DNA from 3 places in the Streptomyces griseiscabiei genome. Region 2 is predicted to be linked to each of the others. Evidence: riboswitches for the same ligand, from Rfam matches in the RefSeq annotation. Region 2 holds a riboswitch; each other region holds the start of a gene.
What was found. A riboswitch is a leader RNA that binds a small molecule or an ion and turns the genes downstream of it on or off. The one in region 2 is predicted to bind cyclic di-AMP.
Positions count from the first base shown of each region.

Region 1 (3,267 bases), on a different contig from region 2:
GTACGTGCCGGGCTTCGGGGCGTGGATCATCATGCCGTTGCCGATGTAGAGGCCGACGTGGCCGATGTTGTCGTAGAAGAAGATCAGGTCGCCGGGCCTGGCGTTCGCCAGGGAGACGGTGGTCCCGGTGCCGGCCTGGTCGTAGGTGGTGCGGGGGAGGTCGACGCCGGCGGCCTTCCAGGCGGCCTGGGTGAGGCCTGAGCAGTCGTAGGAGCCGGGGCCGGTGGCGCCCCAGACGTACGGCTTGCCGATCTGCGCGCGGGCGAAGGCGAGGGCCTTGGCGGCCTTCGAGGCGTAGGTGGAGTCCTCGGCCGGGGCGGCGGTCTCGGTGGTGGTGCCGGTGGAGGTCTCCGTACCGGTGGAGGTCTCCTCCTGGACCGTCCCCTGAGTTCCCTGGCTCCCCTGAGTTCCCTGGTCGTCCCGGGTCTCCTGGGCCGGCTGTGCCGCCGCCTGCTGCCGCGCGAGTTCCTCGGCCTTGCGGTCGGCCTCCTCCTGCTCGCGCTGTTCGATCGCGGCGAGCCGGGTCTTCTCCTCGACGGTGAGGGTGGAGAGCAGTTCGCGGGCCTCGGCCAGCTTCGCCTGGACCGTGGCCTTGCGGGCCTTGAGGGTCTTCTGCGTCTCGGTGAGCTGTTCGAGGCCGTCGCTCGCCTCCTGGCGCTGCTCCGTCGCCTCGGCCTGCTCGGTGACGTACGCGTCGACGGCGTCCTGCCGGCGGTCCGTCAAACGGTCCATCAGCTGGTTCTGGTCGAAGTAGTCCTGCGGGTTGTCCGCGAGCAGCAGCGAGGCCTGGTCCGGGGCCGCCGCGCCGTCGCGATACTGGGCCGCTGCGAACGAACCCAGCTCCTCCCGCGCGTCGTTGAGCTTCTCCTGGCGCTTGGCCACGGCTTCGAGGAGGGTCTCGACCTGCTTCTTCTGCTTGGTCGTCCTCTCCTTGGCCGCGTTGTAGCCCTCGGTCGCCGCCCCGGCCCCGCGGTAGAGGTCGTCGACCTTCTTCTCGACTTCCTCCAGGCTCGGCTTGTCGTCGGTCGAGGGCGCGGCCGTGGCGGTCTGCGAGAGCAGGGCCACGGAGGTGAGGGCGGCGGTGGCGAGGGCGGGGGTGCGGATGCCCGCGCGCGTCCGGCCGGCCGGACGCGGCTTGCGGTGCGGCGCCATGGTTCGGCGTCTCCTTCCGTTGTCCGCCTACCGAGTTAGCTGTCGGGTTCGGGCGCAAGCTTCGGAAGGTTTGCCCTACGGCCCTTGCCGCGTGCGGCGGTCGGGCCGATTCACCCCGGAGGATCGGTGGGTCCCCGGCTCCGGCGCCCACGTAAGGCGTACCGGACTCGGCGGAGGCCGTGCGGCCCGGCGACGTTCGCCGGTTGGGTCGTACGGTCCTGGGGAAAAAGCTAGCCAACTCGTGTGGCCCGTGTGAAGGTTGATGTTCGATATGCCCGATACGTTTTCGTGACCTTAGCCTCTTCGACGCGAGAGGCGGTAGGCTCGCTCGCTCACCGTCGTACGGCGGTCGCGGTGTGTGGCGGATGTGGACGAGTGCGGACTTCCCGGGGCGGCCTCTCGCTGTCAGTGGGGGCGCCTAGACTCGGAGAGCGATGAGCAGCCTCTTTGACGACAGCTTCCTGGCGGACCTCCAGGCCCCCCGCGGCCACGCGGAGGAACCCCCGCCGCCGCCCGAGGACGATCACGTACCGGAGCCGCTTCCGGACGATCTGTTCGGCGGGAAGTTCGACGCGCCACCGGACCGTGACGCGTACTACCGCGACGGCGCTCCCCGCCCCGCGATCGACGCGGCGGCCCTCCTGGACGGGCTGAACGAGAACCAGCGTGCGGCCGTGGTGCATGCCGGATCACCCCTGCTCATCGTCGCGGGCGCCGGCTCCGGCAAGACCCGGGTGCTCACCCACCGCATCGCCCATCTGCTCGGCGAGCGGCGGGTCCATCCCGGCCAGATCCTCGCGATCACCTTCACCAACAAGGCCGCCGGCGAGATGAAGGAGCGCGTCGAGCAGCTCGTCGGCCCGCGCGCCCACGCGATGTGGGTCATGACCTTCCACAGCGCGTGCGTACGCATCCTGCGCCGCGAGAGCAAGAAGCTCGGCTTCACCTCCTCCTTCTCGATCTACGACGCCGCCGACAGCAAGCGGCTGATGGCGCTCGTCTGCCGTGATCTGGACCTCGATCCGAAGCGCTTCCCGCCCAAGTCCTTCAGCGCCAAGATCAGCAATCTGAAGAACGAGCTGATCGACGAGGAGGACTTCGCCGCCCAGGCCGCTGGGGGCACCTCCCGGTCGAGCGGAGCCGAGAGTGGGGGAGGCTTCGAGAAGACCCTCGCCCAGGCCTACGCGATGTACCAGTCCCGCCTCCGCGAGGCGAACGCGCTGGACTTCGACGACCTGATCATGACGACGGTCAATCTGCTGCGCGCCTTCCCGGACGTCGCCGAGCACTACCGCCGCCGCTTCCGGCATGTCCTCGTCGATGAGTACCAGGACACCAACCACGCCCAGTACGCCCTGGTCAGAGAGCTGGTCGGTACCTCCGAGCACCCGGTGGACGTCCCGCCCAACGAGTGGGACGTCCCCCCGGCCGAGCTGTGCGTCGTCGGTGACGCCGACCAGTCGATCTACGCCTTCCGCGGCGCGACCATCCGCAACATCCTCCAGTTCGAGGAGGACTACCCGGACGCGACGACGATCCTGCTGGAGCAGAACTACCGCTCCACCCAGACGATCCTCTCCGCCGCCAACGCGGTGATCGAGCGCAACGAGTCCCGCCGCCCCAAGAACCTGTGGACCAACGCGGGCGCGGGCGCCCGGATCACCGGCTATGTCGCCGACACCGAGCACGACGAGGCCCAGTTCGTCGCCGACGAGATAGACCGACTGACGGACGCGGGCGACGCGAAGGCCGGTGACGTCGCCGTCTTCTACCGGACGAACGCCCAGTCCCGTGTCTTCGAAGAGGTGTTCATCCGCGTCGGCCTGCCGTACAAGGTCGTCGGCGGCGTCCGCTTCTACGAGCGCAAGGAGGTCCGGGACGTCCTCGCGTATCTGCGGGTCCTCGCCAACCCGGAGGACTCCGTCCCGCTGCGCCGCATCCTCAACGTGCCCAAGCGCGGTATCGGCGACCGCGCCGAGGCGATGATCGACGCCCTCTCCCAGCGCGAGAAGATCAGCTTCCCGCAGGCCCTGAAGCGGGTCGACGAGGCGTACGGCATGGCGGCCCGGTCGACGAACGCGGTCAAGCGGTTCAACACGCTGATGGAGGACCTGC
Region 1 covers NZ_JAGJBZ010000003.1:1,061,377-1,064,643, forward strand. Annotated here, with positions in the region: gene J8M51_RS38710 (C40 family peptidase) at 1-1,152, opposite strand, end outside; cyclic di-AMP (ydaO/yuaA leader) riboswitch at 1,162-1,335, opposite strand; gene pcrA (DNA helicase PcrA) at 1,587-3,267, shown strand, end outside.
Region 1: it holds a riboswitch for cyclic di-AMP, as region 2 does, so the genes downstream of both, J8M51_RS38710 (C40 family peptidase) here and J8M51_RS40365 (M23 family metallopeptidase) in region 2, are expected to answer to the same signal.

Region 2 (3,267 bases):
GCCCCCGGCACGGCCCCGCTGGTCCGGCTGCACTCCGAGTGCCTGACCGGCGACGTGTTCGGCTCGGCCCGCTGCGACTGCGGCCCGCAGCTGCGCGAGGCGGTGGAGCGGATAGCCGAGCGCGGGGGCGTCCTCCTCTACCTCCGCCAGGAGGGCCGGGGCATCGGCCTCTACAACAAGCTGGACGCGTACGCCCTCCAGGACCAGGGGCTCGACACCTACGAGGCGAACGCGGCGCTCGGCCTGCCGGAGGACGCCCGCGACTACACGGCGGCGGCCCAGATGCTGGGCGCCCTCGGCATCGACGAGCTGGACCTGCTCTCCAACAACCCCGACAAGGCGCAGCAGCTCCGCGACCTGGGCGTCGGCGTCCGCCACCGCGTCCCCACGGGCGTCTTCACCACCGCCCACAACGTCCGCTACCTCCGCGCGAAGGTCCTCCAGACCCAGCACACCCTGCCGCTGCCGGAACTGACGGAACTGACGGGCCTGACGGCCGGCTGACCTCCCCCCACCTCACCAACCTCCCCGCGCCCCTCACTAGCCCACTCGGCCCCACCGGCTAGCCCCGCTCCCCGCCCCCGGAAACCCTGTATCCGTGGGGCAGCGAGAGGGGGTGGAGGGTGTGAGGGAGCCGGACGGACGGCGGTTCTCGTACGCCCGTACGCTCGCGCGCGGCCTCCCCGTCCTGCTGATCGCGGTCGGCCTCTTCTACGACCACTTCACGCCGAGCGAGTTCACGGCGGTCCCCTTCTTCACGGCCGCGCCCCTGGTGGCGGCCCCGCTCTACTCGCTGCACGGCACGGTGATCACCGGGCTCGCCTCGGTCGGCGGCATCACGGCCGTACGGACCTACTACGACGACGCGGGCCATGTGGACGCCGTCACCGAGATCGCCACGGTGGCCACCGTCGCCGTACTGGCCGTACTGATCAACCGCCTCGTCCGCCGCAGCGACGCCCGGCTGGCCACCGCCCGGGAGATCGCCGAGGCGGCGCAGCGGGCCGTACTGCCGGTGCCGCAGGAGCGGATCGGCGGGCTGGAGATCGCCGCGCGGTACGAGGCGGCGCAGGCCGGGGCGTCGATCGGGGGTGATCTGTACGCGGTGCAGGACTCGCCGCACGGCGTACGGCTGATCGTCGGCGATGTGCGCGGCAAGGGGCTGGGGGCGGTGTCGGCGGTGGCCGTGCTGATCGGCGCGTTCCGGGAGGCGGCCGAGCAGGAGTCGACGCTCGAAGCGGTGGCCCAGCGGCTGGAACGGGCGCTGGCCCGCGAGGGCACCCGGCGGGAGGCGGCGCGCCGGGACGCGGCGGTGGAGTACGAGGGGTTCGTGACGGCGGTCCTCGCGGAGTTCCCGCACGGCGCCGGCCGCGCCCGGATCGTCAACCGGGGCCATCCGTCCCCTCTGCTGCTGTACGCCGACGGCGCCCTGTGCACGCTGGACGCCCCGCGGCCCGCGCTTCCGCTGGGCATGGAGGACCTGGGCGGCTGGCCCGACCGCGCGGAGGAGACCGACTTCCCGCCCGGCGCCACACTGCTCTGCTACACCGACGGCCTCTCCGAGGCGCGGGACGCGCACGGGGTCTTCTACGACCCGGCCGCGCGCCTGTCGGGACGCACCTTCTCCGTCCCGGGCGCCCTGCTGACGACCCTCGCGGAGGAGGTGGGCCGGCACACGGGCGATCGCACGACGGACGACATGGCCCTCCTGGCGGTCCGCCGCCCCTGACGCACACGTCTCCCGCACACACAGCTCTCTCACATCTCGCACCTCATCGGGGCCGATGTCACCGAGCGTGCTCGTCCGACCGTCCTCCGTATAGGAACTGACGCACCGTCAGAACAACTGTTACTCGTGAGTCACCGCCAACTCGCCCGTTTTCCGCCCCTCATGACCCGTAAAGTCCAGCGCGGAAGCCGGAACGATCATTCGGAACAGCTTGGAATGGAGTACTGACGTCTATTAACGTTCGATAACGCAGCGCGGTCGTCCCAGCCGTCACAAGAGACGGCTCCGTGCTCACGCGCCGAATTCCGCAAGGGAACCGGGGAACCACCACCCTGGGGTGAATCGCACGCAAACCGCCGTGGCAGTACGCACGACCGGTTTACGCGCGTAGGAGACCTTCCTGCTCCGAACCCGTCAGCTAACCCGGTAGGCGAGGAGGAAGGAAGGAGTACGCCCACGTGGCGTCGAACCGGTCCGCGACCGAAGCCCCGTTCGTGCCGACCCAACGCGAAGGCGAGAGCCAGACGTTCGGCTACGGCAGCTACAACAGCGACAACGAGGGCCCCTGGCAGGAGTGGAATCCGAACGAGGAGACCCTCCGCCCCGCTCGCGGTCGGCACCGCGTCGCCAAGAAGAGCGGCGTACTCGCCCGTGGCGGACTGGCCCGCAGCTCCACGGTCCTCGGCGTCGGTGTCATAGCCGCCGTCAGTGGCGCCGGCATGGCCAGCGCGCAGTCCGGCAAGGCCCCGGTCTCCATATCGATGCCCGACATGCCGAATGTCGGCTCGGTCTTCGAGGACGAGGCCGAGGAGCCCGAGCCCGAGGCCTCCAGGTCCCCGCTCAGCAACGCCGGCCTGACCCCCGCCGAATCCGAGCAGGGCACCGCCGACGCCGGTGAGGCGCTGCGCGCCCGCATCATGGCGCAGGCCGAGTCCCAGCAGGACGCCTCCGACAAGGCCGCCGCCGAGGCCGCCCAGACCGCCGCCGCGGACAAGGCCGCCGAGCAGGCCGCCCAGGAGAAGAGGGAGGCGGAGGCCAAGGAGGCCGCCGCCAAGAAGAAGGCGGCCGAGGAGGCCGAGCAGAAGAAGGAAGCCGAGCGCCTGGCCTCGCTCGCCAAGCAGTTCACGCTTCCCACCTCCTCGTACACCCTCACCTCCACCTTCGGCCAGGCCGGCCCCTACTGGTCCTCCGGCTACCACACCGGCCTCGACTTCGCGGCCCCCACCGGCACCCTGATCAAGGCCGTCGGCAGTGGCACGATCACCCAGGCCGGCTACGAGGGCGCCTACGGCTACAAGACCGTCCTCACCCTCGATGACGGCACCGAGATCTGGTACGCCCACCAGTCCTCGATCGGCGTCAGCGTCGGCCAGAAGGTCGCCACCGGCGACGTCATCGGCCGCGTCGGCGCCACCGGCAACGTCACCGGCGCCCACCTCCACATGGAGGTCCACCCCGGCGGCTCCTCCGGCGGCATCGACCCGGCGGCGTGGCTCCGCGGCAAGGGCCTCACCCCGTAACCCGCCCGTACGACGACA
Region 2 covers NZ_JAGJBZ010000004.1:208,238-211,504, forward strand. Annotated here, with positions in the region: gene J8M51_RS40355 (GTP cyclohydrolase II) at 1-504, shown strand, start outside; gene J8M51_RS40360 (PP2C family protein-serine/threonine phosphatase) at 599-1,729, shown strand; cyclic di-AMP (ydaO/yuaA leader) riboswitch at 2,016-2,177, shown strand; gene J8M51_RS40365 (M23 family metallopeptidase) at 2,188-3,249, shown strand.

Region 3 (3,267 bases), on a different contig from region 2:
ATGCCGCAGGCTCTGCATGTTTACGGGGTGTTGCGAAGTCCTCACACGGTCGGGGCGCTCCGCCCCGGCGGCCCCGCCCGGAAACCGGAGCCGGTGCGCGGCGGTGGCGCGCTCGGTGTGCAGGGAGGTGATGGTCCGGGCCCGGTCGCTGTCGCCGCGCGCGACGGCGTCCACGATGCCGCCGTGCTCCGCCCAGGACTCCACGGGGTCGGCGGGCGCCTCGACCGCGTACATCCAGGCGATCTTGTGCCGCAGCTGGGCGAGTGTGGAGGTCAGGGCGGGGCTGCCGGACGCCTGTGCGAGCGTTTCATGGAACCAGCCGCCCAGGGAGCGCAGATCGTCGCTGGTGCCCCTCCTGGCCCGCTCCTGGCCCAGTCTGACCAGGCCGCGCAACACCTTGAGGTGCGCCTCCGTACGCCGCTGGGCGGCGCGGGCGGCGCCCAGCGGCTCCAGCAGCATGCGCATCTCCAGCAGGTCCGCGGCCTCCTGCTCGGTCGGCTCGGCGACGCACGCGCCCGCGTGCCGGCGGGTCACCACGAACCCCTCGGCCTCCAGGGTGCGCAGCGCCTCGCGCACGGGGACCCGGCTGACGCCGTACCGGCGGGCGAGCAGTTCCTCGGTGAGACGGCTGCCGCGCTCGTAGACACCCGCGACGATGTCATCACGGATCGCCGTGCATACCGAGTGCGCCGGAATACGCATGACCGACCTCCGCCTTAATCCCCGTGAAACGTCGATGATTGACGTGTCTTCCAGCGACTCTATTGCAGTGAGCCGGAATTTCCGATGGCGCACCGGAATCCAGGGATATTTTTTGGACAGGAGGTGCGTCACAAGAGGTTCGCACAACGAGGAAAGCCCCGGCTCGATGAGCCGGGGCCTCCTGGGAAGCGGTTGGGTCCGTCAGACGTTGACGCCGTGCGAGCGCAGATACGCGGCGGGGTCGATGTCCGAGCCGTACTCGGCCGTGGTCCGGGCCTCGAAGTGCAGATGCGGGCCCGTGACGTTGCCGGTGGCCCCGGAGAGGCCGATCTGCTGGCCCGGGGTGACCCGCTGGCCGACGGAGACGCCGATGGACGACAGGTGGCCGTACTGGGTGTACGTGCCGTCGTCCATCTTGACCACGATGTTGTTGCCGTACGCGCCGCCCCAGCCCGCCTCGACGACGGTGCCGGAGCCGACCGCGAGGACGGCCGTGCCGGACGCGGCGTGGAAGTCGACACCGGTGTGGCTGCCGGAGGACCAGACGGCGCCACCGGTCTTGTAGCCGGTGGAGATGTAGGAGCCGCTGATGGGGGCGACGTAGGTGTTGAGGCGCTCGCGCTCGGCCGCGCGGGCGGCACGGGCCTTGATCTCCTCGCGCTCCTTGGCGGCGGCACGTTCCTGCTCGGCCTTCTCGGCGGCGGCCTTGCGGGCCGCCTCCTGCGCCTGCTTCTTGACCGCGGCGACCTCGGCGGCCTGCTCCTGGGCGGCGGCCTGCGCGTCCACCTGGTCGGCGACCGTGTCGCCGAGGGTGATGATCTGGTTCAGGCCGGTCTGCTCGACGGCGGGCTCCTCCGCGGCGAGCGCGGGGCCGGCCAGGGTGCCGAAGACACCGGTGGTGGTGAGAGCGGCGACGCCCACGTTCCTCGTGGTCGTGCGCTGCACACGGCCGGGACGGCGGTGCTTGCCGGGGGCGCGGGTGAACGCCATGAAGTGGCTGGTCCTTTCCTTCCCTCTCGCCTACCGGGTTAGCTGACGGGTTCGGAGCAGGAAGGTCTCCTACGGCTGCCCCCCGTTTCGCGTCGCTCGCGAAGGGCACCCGATTCACCCCAGGGACTTCGGTGGGTCCCCGGCTCCCCTGGCTCGCGCCATACGGGGACTCGGCGATGACTGTCCGGTGCCGCGGCTGCGGCGAACATCTGACGAACAGCCGGACCGACGCTAAGTGGGCCGTCTTCGAAATAACAAACGGATCACAGGATTTGTTAACTACGCCACAGGTCAGACACACCGCCTCCGCCATCAATACGGACAAACGTGGGCCCTGGTGACTCTTCAGTCACCAGGGCCTCACATGTGCGTGTCTTTCCGCCCGATATCTACTCGGCTTCCACTCGGCCTCTACTCGGCCTCCGCCTGTGCTTCTACTCGGCCGGTACGACGGTGACTTCGCCGATCCCGAGGGCCCTGACCGGCTCCTCGATCTGCGCGGCGTCGCCGACCAGGACGGTCACCAGACGGTCCACCGGGAAGGCGCTCACGGCGGCCGCGGTGGCCTCCACGGTGCCGGTGGCGGCGAGTTGGCGGTACAGCGTCGACTGGTAGTCGTCCGGCAGGTACTGCTCGACCTGGTCGGCCAGCGTGCTCGCCACGGCCGCGGCCGTCTCGAACTTGAGGGGGGCGACCCCGACCAGGTTCTGTACGGCGACGTCGCGTTCGGCGTCCGTCAGGCCCCCGGCGGCCAGGGTGCGCAGGACCGTCCACAGGTCGTCGAGCGCCGGACCGGTGTTCGGGGTGTCCACGGAGCCGCTGATGGCGAGCATCGCGACACCGGAGCCGTCGGGCGCGGAGCGCAGCACCTGGCCGAACGCGCGCACCCCGTAGGTGTATCCCTTCTCCTCGCGCAGGACGCGGTCCAGCCGGGAGGTGAGGGTGCCGCCGAGGCAGTAGGTGCCGAGCACCTGCGCCGGCCACACCCGGTCGTGGCGGTCCGCGCCCACCCGGCCGATGAGCAACTGGGTCTGCACGGAGCCGGGACGGTCCACGATGATCACGCGCCCGGTGTCGTCGGCGCTCACCGCAGGCACGGTGCTCGGCTTGGCCGGGGAGCCGGTCCAGGCGCCCAGGGTGTCGCCGAGCAGCGCGTCGAGGTCGACGTCGGTGAGGTCGCCGACGATCACCGCGGTGGCCGTCGCGGGGCGTACATGCCGCTCGTAGAAGGCGCGTACGGCCGCGGAGTCGATGCCCTCGACGGTCTCCTCGGTGCCCTGGCGGGGCCGGGACATCCGGGAGGTGGCCGGGAACAGTCGGCGGGACAGCTCCTTGGCGGCCCGGCGGCCCGGGCTGGCCGTCTCGTGCGGGATCTCGTCGAGCCGGTTGGCCACCAGCCGCTCGATCTCGCTGTCCTCGAAGGCGGGGGCCCGCAGCGCGTCCGCGAGCAGCCCGAGGGCCTTCTCCAGCCGCGACACGGGCACTTCGAGGGACAGGCGTACGCCGGGGTGGTCGGCGTGCGAGTCGAGGGTGGCGCCGCAGCGCTCCAGCTCGGCGGCGAACTCCTCGGCCGTG
Region 3 covers NZ_JAGJBZ010000002.1:1,046,053-1,049,319, reverse strand. Annotated here, with positions in the region: gene J8M51_RS21975 (GntR family transcriptional regulator) at 1-702, opposite strand, end outside; gene J8M51_RS21970 (M23 family metallopeptidase) at 904-1,692, opposite strand; cyclic di-AMP (ydaO/yuaA leader) riboswitch at 1,705-1,878, opposite strand; gene J8M51_RS21965 (M16 family metallopeptidase) at 2,127-3,267, opposite strand, start outside.
Region 3: it holds a riboswitch for cyclic di-AMP, as region 2 does, so the genes downstream of both, J8M51_RS21970 (M23 family metallopeptidase) here and J8M51_RS40365 (M23 family metallopeptidase) in region 2, are expected to answer to the same signal.